2 regions of the Mesorhizobium sp. P2_D5 genome follow, and region 2 is predicted to be linked to the other one. Evidence: predicted binding sites of a transcription regulator. Region 2 holds the regulator's gene; the other holds the start of a gene.
What was found. The regulator PhoB, encoded in region 2, activates phosphate uptake and scavenging genes when phosphate is short. The targets are predictions, from matches to a motif close to TGTCATNNANCTGTCAT.
Positions count from the first base shown of each region.

Region 1 (5,970 bases), on a different contig from region 2:
GACCGCCATGGCAGCCCGGTGAAGCGCGCCAGTTGGCCGGCGCCAAGCGTCGCCTTGACATGCTCTGGCGTGCCGAAGGCGGGCGCGCCTGATTTCATGTCGACATTGGAGGAGAAGGAGCCATAGACGACCGGTGCACTGGGCCGCACGATCTGCGCCAGCGTCAGTCCCGCCAGCGCTTCGGCATGCTGCAACGTCAGTGCACCGGCGACCGTGATCGGCGCCATCGCGCCCGCAAGGCAGAAGGGCGTGATGACGGAGATCTGCCCGGCCCTGGCGAAATCGATGATGCCTTGCGCCATCGGGATGTCGAGCTGGCGCGGCGAGTTGGTATTGATGACGGTGTAGCAGTGCGCGCCGGCAAGGAATTCGTCCTGCGACAGGCCGCGCGCCAGTCGCAGCATCTCGAAGCCGTCCTCGACCTGCGGCGTGCCGCGCGCGAAGACGAACGGAAGCTTGTCGGAGAGCGTCAGCTGCGCGCGGTTGACCGCATAGTGGCGAAAGCGGTTGTCGACGTCCTGCGGCTCGATGCAGGGTCCCAGCATATGCAGCACATCGAAATGCTGCACCAGCCGTATCAGATCCTCGAAATCGGCCAGCGTGCCCGGCCTCCGGCCGCGCTCGAGATCGGTGACGTTCGGCGCCCCGCATCCGGCCAGGAAAGTCATCGAGCCGAGTTCGAGGGTCAGATCGCGAGTGTGAGCACCGCCATGAGCATGGATCGACTTCGGCGCCGAGGCCAGTGCCGCCGTCACCATATCGCGGCCGATGCGCACCATGTCGGTGTCCGGATCGACCAGGGCGCCGGCGTGGGCGAAATGTTCACGCGCCTGCGGCAGCAGCACCTTGATACCGAGCTCTTCCAGCACGCGCAGCGCCGTGTCGTGGATGGCGGCAACCTGATCATCCGAAAAGATCGGCTGCGGCAGGAACGGGTTCCTCAGCGAACGGTAATTGGGGCGGCGGCTGGTTTCCGAGCCGGCTTCGCCCGTCCGTCCACGCCGGCGCTCGCGCCTGCTGTCACGTGCCGCGTCATCCATCAGAAATCCTCCTCATTGCCGCATCGCCTTGCCTTCGGGGTCGTAGGGCGAGGCCGCGATGACGCGCGCCGGCCTCTCCGTGCCGACGACATGCACCGAGAGCGCGGTGCCCTCGCCTGCGAAATCACGATCGACGAGCGCCAGCGCCAGGCTTTTGCCGACAGTATAGCCATAGCCGCCCGAAGTGACGAAGCCGACGCGCCGGCCTTGATGCCAGACCGGCTCGAAGCCGCTGGCGTCACCGTCGATGGCATCGATCTCCAGCGTCACCAGGCATTGGCCGCTGCCGCCCTCCCGCTGTTTCAATGCCGCCTCGCGACCGGTGAAGTCACCCTTCCCAAACGCGATGAACCGGTCGAGACCGGCCTGATCGGGTGTGTAGCCCTGGGTGAATTCACGCGACCAGATGCCGAAACTCTTCTCCAGCCGCAGCGCATTCAGCGCGTAATAGCCGATCTCGGCAAGGCCGAGATCCTCGCCGGCGGCCAGCAGCGTTTCGCGCAAGCCGGCATGCATGGTGACCGGACAACTGATCTCGAAACCGAGCTCACCGGCGATCGAAAGGCGGGCAACCCGCGCGGGCACCATACCGATGTCGAATGCCCCGCAGGCCATGAACGGCAGTGCCGCGCCCGACATGTCCTGATGCGTCGTGCGCGCCAGGATTTTGCGTGCATTCGGCCCAGTCAGCAGGAAGCCGCTCATCGTGTCGGAAAGGTCTGTGACAGTGATCCCCTCCGCCGCATGGCTCTCGAACCAGCGCATGTGGAATTCCCTGAGATAGTACGAGCCCATCAGCCAATAGTCGCCGCCACCCCAGTTGATGACCGTGAGGTCGCCCTTCAGCCGCCCGTCATGGCCGAGCATCGGCGCCAGCCTCGCCTGTCCCGGCTTCGGCAGCCTGCAGGCAAGCAACTGGTCAAGCCATGCTTCGGCCCCTTGCCCCGAGACCGCATAACGCGCATAGGCCGAGATATCGACGAGACCGGCGGCACGCCGAACCTGCAGCGCCTCGTCGCCGACGATGTCGAAGGCGTTGGAACGCCGCAGCGTCGTGTTCTCGCGAAACCCCATCGGTGCGAAATAGGCCGGGATTTCCAGACCCCAGGACGCCGTCCATTCGCATCCCGCCGCCGTCATGCCGTCATAGGCGCCGGGGCGTTTCAGCGGCCGGCCGGCGGGTAGCCGCTCATTGGGAAAGGTCATGACGAAGCGGCGCGAATAGAACTGGCGCGTCGTCTGCCTGAGATATTCGCGGTTGGCCGCGAAGGCGCCATAGCGGGCGATATCCATGCCGAAGATGTCGGCCTGCGGCTCACCATAGATCATCCACTCGGCCAGCGACTTGCCGACGCCGCCACCCTGGCTGAAGCCGGCCATGACGCCACAGGCAAGCCAGTAATTCTTCAGCCCGCGCACCGGCCCGACGATCGGATTGCCGTCGGGGGTGAAAGTGAAGGCGCCGTTGACCCATTTGCGGATGCCGGCCGTCCTCAGGCACGGAAAGCGCTCATAGGCCTTGGACAGTTCCGGGCTGATGCGGTCGATGTCTTCCGGGATCAGCTCGATGCCGTAATCCCATGGCGCGCCATCCATGTTCCAGTGCTTCGGGTTCTGCTCGTAGACGCCGAGCAGCACGCCCTTGCGCTCTTGCCTGAGGTAGGAAAAGCCGTCGAGATCGACCGCAAGACCGAGTTCCTTGTCGAGAGCGGCAACCTCCGGAATGTCTTCGGTGATGAAATAGTGGTGCTCCATCGGCGTCACCGGCAAGTCGACGCCGGCCATGCGGCCGAGCTGCTTTGCCCACAGCCCGCCGGCGTTGACGACATGCTCGGCCACGATCGTGCCTTGCTCGGTGACGACATCCCAGTGCCCGTCGGCACGCGCCTTCAACGCGACCACGCGGTTGCGCAGGATCACGTCGGCACCACGCTTTTTCGCGGCGCCGGCATAGGCATGCGTCGCTCCGTAAGGGTCGAGATGGCCTTCGTTGGAATCATAGAGGCCGCCGAGCACGTCGCTGACATCGACGATCGGGCAGATCTCCTTGATCTCTTCCGGTGTCACCAGGCGAGCCGTTTCGATGCCGACCGACTGGAACACGGCCCAGGCCGATTTCAGCCACTCCCAGCGCTGGGGATCGCTGGCCATGTTGACGCCGCCCGTCATGTGCAGGCCCGCGTCCTGGCCGGATTCGGCCTCGATCTCGCGATAGAGCTTGATGGTGTAGTCCTGCAGCGCCGCGACGTTGGGATCGGCATTGAGCGCGTGGAACCCGGCCGCCGCGTGCCAGGTCGAACCGGCCGTCAGTTCGGCTCGCTCGATCAGCGCCACATCGCTCCAGCCGAACCGTGTCAGATGATAGAGCACCGAGGCTCCGACCACGCCACCTCCGATGACGACTGCGCGGTAGTGCGACTTCAAGGCTTCCCTCCCCGGTTAGTCCGAAGGCTGCACCATATACGCACTGGACATATGTGTCTAGTACGATGCACGCACACCACGCTTTGTCGACTTGAGCTAGAAGGGAGTGATCAATTCTTTGGTGCGACCACAGGTTATTATCGGCGTGTGAAGAACCCGACGGGGCATTGCGCGCGCTGTCACGCAAGCATCATGTTTGCGCCGTAGACCGCTTTCGGGGAGGCGCGCGCGGCATCATCGATGCCGCACCTCTTTCAGCTCTTTCGCCATCGGCCGCTCCGGCACGCTTTGTTACAAAGAGGATCATCCATGAAACACCTGCACCGAACCGCGTCGCTCGGCGTCGCGCTGGCATTGTTCACCGCCTTGACGCCGGCGCTGGCCGACAGCACCGCGACCGTCGGCGGCATCAGCTTCGTCAACAAGGGACTGGTCGGCGTCGGCCGCATCCCGGCCAGCCAGAAGGACAAGTTCGGCGAAACGTTCGGCTCAGGTTCCGGCATGGCGATCGACACCGCCGGCTGGACGCATGGTGCCGACGGCTACAAGGGTTCGCTCTGGCTGCTGCCGGACCGCGGCTACAATGTCGTCGGCACCACCGACTACCGGCCGCGCCTCAACACGATCGGCATCGAGTTCGCGCCAACCGCGCCTGGTGCGGCACCCGCTGCCGGCCAGGAGCAGTCCGGCGTCAAGGCGACACTCGCCGACACCATGCTCCTGACCGACGACAAGGGCGCTGATGCCACGGGCCTCGACCCGCTCAACGGCGTGCGCGCAGCAAGCGGCGACATGCCGATCCTGCCCGAGGCCAACGGCAAGCTGGCGCTCGACAACGAGGCGATCGTGCGGCTAGCCGACGGCTCGATGTTCATCTCCGACGAATACGGCCCGAACATCTATCGGTTTTCCGCTGAAGGCCGCCTGCTGTCGGCGACCCAGCCGCCGGCTGCCCTCGTGCCGATGCGCCATGGCGCGCCGAACTTCGCCTCGGACAATCCAGGTCCAGGTGCTGCCGAGCCCGATCCGAAGGATCCCGATACCGGCCGACAGAACAACCAGGGCCTCGAAGGCATGGCGATGACGCCGGACGGCAAGTTCCTGATCGCCGTGCTGCAGTCGGCGCCCCGGCAGGATGGCGGCGATTCCGGCGCGACGCGCCAGAACACGCGCGCGCTGGTCTATGACGCTTCCGACCTCGCCCATCTCAAGCTGGCGCACGAATATGTCGTGCCGCTGCCGGTGTTCAAGGATGCCAAGGGCAAGACCAAGGTGGCGGCGCAGAGCGAGATCGTCGCCCTGTCCGACCAGACCTTCCTGATGCTGACCCGCGACAGCGGCAACGGCCAGGGGTTGAAGGGCGACACCTCGCTGCTTCGCCAGATCAACATCGTCGATCTCTCCGCTGCGACCGACATCGCCGGTGGCGCCTTCGACGCCGCCGACAAGCCGGTGGCACCCAAGGGCGTGCTCGACCCATCGGTGACGCCGGCCAAGCTGACGCCGTTCATCGACCTCAACGACAAGGGCGAACTCGGCCGCTTCGGCCTGCACAATGGCGCGCCGAACGACAAGAACAACCTTTCGGAAAAGTGGGAGGCGATGTCGGTGGTCAGCGTGCTCGATCCCAAGCTGCCGGACGACTATTTCCTGTTCGTGGCCAACGACAACGACTTCCTCACCCAGGACGGGTTCCAGGTCGGCGCACCCTACAAGGCCGAGGACGGCGCCGATGTCGACACCATGTTCACGGTCTATCAGGTCACGCTTCCCGGCCTCGCCAAGAAGTAACGACACGACCCAGGCGGACGCCAAGCGCGTCCGCCTACAGATCCTGAAGGCACACTTACTGCAACATCTCCGCGTCCTTCGGTACGCCCGCGTCGATCGGCTCGGCCGTCCTGTTCGACACGGCGGTGATCTTCGCGGCGGCCGACAGATTTGCGCGTACGAAGACCGGCGCGGGTCCGTTGACGCGGCCGTAGAGGTCGATGATGTCCTGGTTCATGAAGCGCACACAGCCGGACGAAGCGTTCTTCCCGATCGAATCCCACTCCGGTGTTCCGTGCAGCCGATACATCGTGTCCTTGCCGTCGCGGAAGAGATACAGCGCGCGGGCGCCTAGCGGGCTCTGCGGGCCGGGCGGCATGCCGTCCTTGTATTTCGCCAGTTCCGGCCGGCGCTGGATCATTTCCGGCGGCGGCGTCCAGACCGGCCACTTCTTCCTTGCCTGGACCACGGCGCTGCCGGTCCATCGGAAACCGGCCTTGCCCAGGCTGACGCCATAGCGGATAGCCTTGCCGCCGTCGCGCACCAGGTAGAGGAAGTGCTCGGAGACATCGACGACGATCGTGCCAGGTTTTTCTCCGGTCGGGTCGGACACGATCTGACGCACGAACTTCGGATCCATCTTGGCCACCGGGATCGCCGGCAGCTGATAGCCCTCGTCGACGCGCGCCTCATACATGGTTGCGACATCGCCGAAGGCCGGATCGCTTGGCGGCGC
Region 1 covers NZ_JBFUEE010000003.1:799,153-805,122, reverse strand. The annotation lists gene AC1DYW_RS17140 (trimethylamine methyltransferase family protein) at 1-1,043, opposite strand, end outside; gene AC1DYW_RS17135 (GcvT family protein) at 1,053-3,464, opposite strand; gene AC1DYW_RS17130 (esterase-like activity of phytase family protein) at 3,774-5,255, shown strand; gene AC1DYW_RS17125 (L,D-transpeptidase) at 5,311-5,970, opposite strand, start outside.
Region 1: the regulator PhoB is predicted to act here: its motif matches at 3,642-3,658, upstream of AC1DYW_RS17130 (esterase-like activity of phytase family protein).

Region 2 (5,970 bases):
GAACCAACCGAAAGGTCGATGTTGCGCATGACGATGACCAGCACCATGCCGGTCGCCATGATCGCGACCGAGGAAGTCTGCACCGACAGGTTCCAGAGATTGCGCGGCGTCAGGAAAAGTCCGCCCGACAGGATATGAATGCCGACCCAGATGACCAGCAACGCACCGACCATGCCAAGCATGCGCGTATCGAGTTCGGTCGCCTTGAGGAAGCGTCCGACGGCGCTCAATTCGGACGCACGCGCCCGGTCTGCGGGCGTATTCGCGGCAGGCGTGTTAGAGGCCGTGTCGGTCATGATGTCCTCCCACCGGTTTGCCGTCTGGCGCGGATGCCGGAACCACGATGCTATTTGCTTTCCGCGATCATTTGAAGCGGAATGCCCCTTGAGAAACGCCGCGGCCCAGGGGCCGCGGCGCTGAGATCGAACCGGGATCCCGTTCGGTTTTAGTTGCAGGCCGCGACGGTGCCGGCGGCGACGCCTGCACAGACTTCGTCCTTCTTGATCCAGCCGGCGTCGATGACGACGTTGAGATTGTCCTTGGTGATCGCGATCGGGGTCAGGAACAGCGAGTTGGTCTCGTTGCCGCCGGGCGTGGTGAACTTCACGGCGTTCGGGATCCTGTCCAGGGCAGTGCCAGCGGCCAGCTGCGAGGCGATCTCGGCGGCGTTCTTGCCGAGTTCGCGTGCGTCCTTCCACACCGACACGGTCTGTGTGCCGAGTGCGACGCGGTTCAGTGCGGCATGGTCGCCGTCCTGGCCGGACACCGGAACCGATCCTGCCAGCCCTTGCGCCGTCAGTGCGGCGACGACGCCGCCGGCGGTGCCATCATTGGCTGCCACCACGGCATCGACCTTGTTGTCGTTGGCGGTGAGGAACTGTTCCATGTTCTTCTGGGCATTGGCGGGCAGCCAGCCATCCGTATAGGCTTCGCCGACATTCTTGATCTTGCCGCTGTCGATGGCTGCCTTGAGCACTTCCATGGAGCCTGCGAACAGGAAATCGGCATTCGGATCGGCGCCCGAGCCCTTGATGAAGACGTAGTTGCCTTCCGGCTTGACCTTGAATACTTCGCGGGCCTGCATGCGGCCGACTTCCTTGTTGTCGAAGGTCAGGTAGAACACGTTCTTGTTCTCGATCAGCCGGTCATAGCCGACGACCGGAATGCCTTCGTCCAATGCCTTCTGCACCGCCGGGCCGATGGCCGAGGCATCCTGCGCCAGGATGATCAGCGCGTTGGCGCCCTGCGAAATCAGGCTCTCGACGTCGGTGAGCTGCTTGCCCGGATTGGACTGCGCATCAGCGGAAATGTATTTGTCACCAGCCGCCTCGATGGCCTTCTTCATCGCCGCTTCGTCGGTCTTCCAGCGCTCTTCCTGGAAGTTGGACCACGAAACGCCGATGACCTTGTCCTTCGCCTGCGCGACCGACACCAGCGTCAGCGACATGGCGACACCCGCCAGGATGGCGGCTGTGAATTTTTTCATAATATCCTCCCTGCGCCGCGTATGGCGCGACCAAACTGACCCGTAGGCCGGCACAGAGGCTCTATTTTTTCGAGCCTCGAAAAAATAGTGATCCAACGCCCGAACGCTGTCAACATCGATTCTGATGGATTTTGACGTCTCTTCGAGTTTTTTTCGAGCTCCGGAATAAATAATGACATGATGGTGGGGTTCTGCCAGAATTTGGCTTGGCGCATGTCGCCCCAAAAGTGCGCAGCGGTTTTGGGGCAACGACACGCGCAGAAACAAGTGCCTGAAGCGCGTCGCGCTTTCAGGCTTCGCTGATGGCCTTCGGGAGGCACGAAAGGCTACAGCGACCGGGAGGATGTGAAAAAGCATGTCGGTCGGAATCCGCCACGACGATCTGCGCCGCCGCAACCGGGCGATGGTGATTGCGGCCGTGCGCCGCGCCGGACAGCCGTCCCGCACCGAGATCGCCGCGACCACGGGCCTCAGCCATTCGACCATATCGGCGATCTCCTCCGACCTCATCGGCGAAGGCATCCTGACTGAGAGCAAGCCGAGCGAGGCCGGCTCGCTCAAACGCGGCCGGCCGCAGGTCGGCCTCGGCCTCAATCCGGAAGCGGCGGCGGTGATGACCGTGGTGCTGTCACTGAACTTCCTCTCGGTCGCCGTCATCGACTATGCCGGCCAGGTGATCGCCGAGGAACAGCGCCGGCTGGACACGCTGACCATGTCGCGCGACGCGCTGGTCGGTGAATGCGTTGCCATCGTACGGCGTCGTCTCGAAGACCCCGACCTCGACGTCCGCAGTGTCGCCCGCATCGCGCTGGCGATCCAGGGCATCACCGACACACGTGCCCGCGCCATGCTGTGGTCGCCGATCACGCCGCACACCGATATCGCCTTCGCCGACATACTCGAGGACGAGTTCGGCATCCCTGCCACCATGGAGAACGACTGCAATATGATGGCGATAGCGTTGCGCTGGCGCGACCCTGATCGCTACCGCGACGACTTCATCGCCATCCTGTTGTCGCACGGCATCGGCATGGGTCTGGTGCTGAAGGGCGAGCTGTTCACCGGCACTCATTCCTCGGGCGGCGAGTTCGGCCATATGATCCATCGGCCACACGGCGCGCTGTGCCGCTGCGGGCGGCGCGGCTGCGTCGAGGCCTATGCCGGCAACTACGCCATCTGGCGCAACGCAAGGCAGATGAGTGAGGACGCGGAACCGGTCGCCGATGTCAGTGACGCTGACATGCGCGCGCTGGCGACCGCGGCCCGCGAGAGGGATGGACCCGAGCGCGAGGCCTATCGCAAAGCCGGCGAGGCACTCGGCTACGGTCTCGGCAGCCTGTTCGCGCTGATCGACCCGGCGCCCGTCGCCATGGTCGGCGTCAGCGCCGCCGCCTTTGACCTGATCGAGCCGGCATTGCGCGAGGCGATTGCGCAGACCGCCGGCGGGCAGCATTCGCAATCGATTTCTTTCGACACCGAACCGAACGAACTTCCACTGATCCGCGAAGGCTGCGCCACGCGGGCATTGACCTTTGTCGACCAGGAGATTTTCGCGCCCGGCACGCAGGCGAGGTCCGGCCTCGGCGGCAAGAACGTCGCGTGAATGGCGCGCCTGGATGTTTTGAGATTCAGGTTAGGCCGAGTCGAGAATGGCGGGTTCCAAGAACCGGAGCGGAGCGGACATTTGGATCCGTGAGTACCGGAAGCGCAGGAAACTGCCGTTCGCAGGCCGGCATCACCTGAATATCAGCATATCCCTAATCTTCCCGGATTGCGTAGCCCGCCCCGCGGATGGTGCGGATGACATCGGGCATGCGGCCATTGTTGACCGCCTTGCGCAGCCGGCCGACATGCACGTCGACCGTGCGTTCGTCGATGTAGATCGTCTCGCCCCAGACATTGTCGAGCAGTTGGCTGCGCGAGAACACACGGCCGGGATGGCGCATCATGAATTCGAGCAGGCGGAATTCGGTCGGTCCGAGCCGAATCTCGCTCTTCTTGCGATAGACCCTGTGCGATTCACGATCGAGCACGATGTCGCCGACCTTGAGCACGCTGGACAGCACTTCCGGCTTGGCGCGGCGCAGCAGCGCCTTGACCCTGGCCATGAACTCCGGCGTCGAGAACGGCTTGACCAGATAATCGTCGGCGCCGGTCGAGAGGCCGCGCACACGATCGCTTTCCTCGCCACGCGCGGTCAGCATGATGATCGGCAGCCGCTCGGTCTCGGGCCGCATTCTTAGCCGGCGACAGAGTTCGATGCCGGACACTGCTGGCACCATCCAGTCGAGCACCAGCAGGTCAGGCACGTTTTCCTGGAGGCGGATTTCGGCTTCGTCGCCGCGCGTCACCACCTCGACCTGGTATCCCTCGGACTCGAGATTGTAGCGCAGGAGCACGCCAAGCGGCTCCTCGTCCTCCACCACCATGATGCGTGGCGCGATCATCGACTGGTCACCCCTGCCGTCATGCCGCCGGCGCGGACATCGCCGTCTCGTCCTGCTTCGGACGATTGGCGGGCAGCTGCGTACCGGTCAAAACATAATACGCATTTTCCGCAATGTTGGTGACGTGATCGCCGATGCGTTCGAGGTTCTTGGCGCAGAACAAAAGATGCGTGCAGGCGGTGATGTTGCGCGGGTCTTCCATCATATAGGTCAGGAGTTCGCGGAACACCGAGGTGTACTTGACGTCGATGCGCTCGTCGTCGGCGCGCAGCTTCGCCAGCGCCGCGGCGTCGCGCGCCGTATATTCCTCGATGACGCCCTGCACCTGGATCAGCACCAGCTGCGCCATTGCGTCGATGGAGTGCGACAGGTCGCGCGGGGTGACGCTGAGGCCGACGGTGCCGACGCGCTTGGCGATGTTCTTGGCAAGGTCGCCAATGCGCTCGAGGTCGCCGGCCATGCGGATCGAACCGACGACATGACGCAGATCGTCGGCCATCGGCTGACGCTTGGCGATCAGTGTGATGGCGCGGTCGTCGAGCTCGCGCTGGCGCGCGTCCATGATCGCATCGTCGGAGACGACACGCTGCGCCAGGGCGTTGTCGGAATTCAACAGCGCCTTGGTGGCGCCGCCGACCATCGAGCCGGCGAGGTCGCCCATGTCGCGGATCAGCCTGCTGATCTGTCCGAGATCCTCGTCGAAAGAAGCGACTGTGTGTTCGCCCATGATCTTAGTCCTCGTATGCCTGAGCTCAGCCGAAGCGGCCGGTGATGTAGTCCTGCGTGCGCTTCTCGCGGGGCGACGTGAAGATCTTCTCGGTGCGGTCGAACTCGACCAGTTCGCCCAGATACATGAAGGCGGTCTGCTTCGACACGCGCGCCGCCTGCTGCATGTTGTGGGTGACGATGACGATCGTGTAGTCGGCTTGCAACTCGTCGATCAGCTCTTCGATCTTGGCGGTCGACAGCGGGTCAAGCGCCGAGGCCGGCTCGTCGAGCAGGATGACTTCCGGCTTCACCGCCACGGTGCGGGCGATGCAGAGTCGCTGCTGCTGGCCGCCGGAGAGGCTGAGGCCGCTGGCGTTGAGCTTGTCCTTGACCTCAGTCCACAGTGCGGCGCGCTTCAGCGCCTGCTCGACACGGCCGTCCATCTCGGACTTGCTGATCTTCTCGTAGAGCCTGACGCCGAAGGCGATGTTTTCATAGATCGACATCGGGAACGGCGTCGGCTTCTGGAATACCATGCCGATCTTGGTCCGCAGCAGATTGAGGTCCTGCGAGCGGTCGAGAACGTTCTGGCCGTCGAGCAGCACCTGGCCCTCGGCGGTCTGCTTGGGATAGAGCTCGTAGATGCGGTTGAAGACGCGCAGCAGCGTCGACTTCCCGCAGCCCGAAGGTCCGATGAAGGCGGTGACGCTGCGCTCGGGCAGCGACAGCGTGATGTCCTTCAGCGCCTTGCTCTGGCCGTAGTAGAAGTTGAGGTTCTTGACCTCGATCTTGGCCTTGCCGGCAATTGCCTCGGCGGCGATCGTCATGTCTGGAGACAACATCTGGCTCATTTGTCCTCTCTGCGTCCGGTCAGGCTGCGAGCAAAGATGCTGAGCGCGAGAACCGTCAATGTGATGATGAGTGCACCGGTCCAGGCCAGTTGCTGCCATTCCTCGTAAGGGCTGAGAGCAAACTGGAAGATGGTCACAGGCAGGCTGGCCATCGGCGCGTTGAGATTGCTCGACCAGAACTGGTTGTTGAGCGCTGTAAAGAGCAGTGGCGCCGTCTCGCCGGAGATACGGGCGATCGACAGCAATATGCCGGTGACGATGCCGGAAAGGGCGGCGCGGTAAGCGACCGACTTGATGACCACCCAGCGCGGCGCGCCGATCGCAGTGCCGGCTTCGCGCAACGCGTTCGGCACCAGGTTGAGCATGTCCTCGGTGGTGCGCACGACGACCGGGATGACCAGGATGGCAAGCGCGACGGCGCCGGCGATCGCCGAGAAATGCCCCATCGGCCGGACCATCAGTTCGTAGACGAACAGGC
Region 2 covers NZ_JBFUEE010000005.1:403,617-409,586, reverse strand. The annotation lists gene AC1DYW_RS23360 (sugar ABC transporter permease) at 1-296, opposite strand, end outside; gene xylF (D-xylose ABC transporter substrate-binding protein) at 446-1,486, opposite strand; gene AC1DYW_RS23350 (ROK family protein) at 1,842-3,089, shown strand; gene phoB (phosphate regulon transcriptional regulator PhoB) at 3,244-3,933, opposite strand; gene phoU (phosphate signaling complex protein PhoU) at 3,953-4,660, opposite strand; gene pstB (phosphate ABC transporter ATP-binding protein PstB) at 4,686-5,492, opposite strand; gene pstA (phosphate ABC transporter permease PstA) at 5,489-5,970, opposite strand, start outside.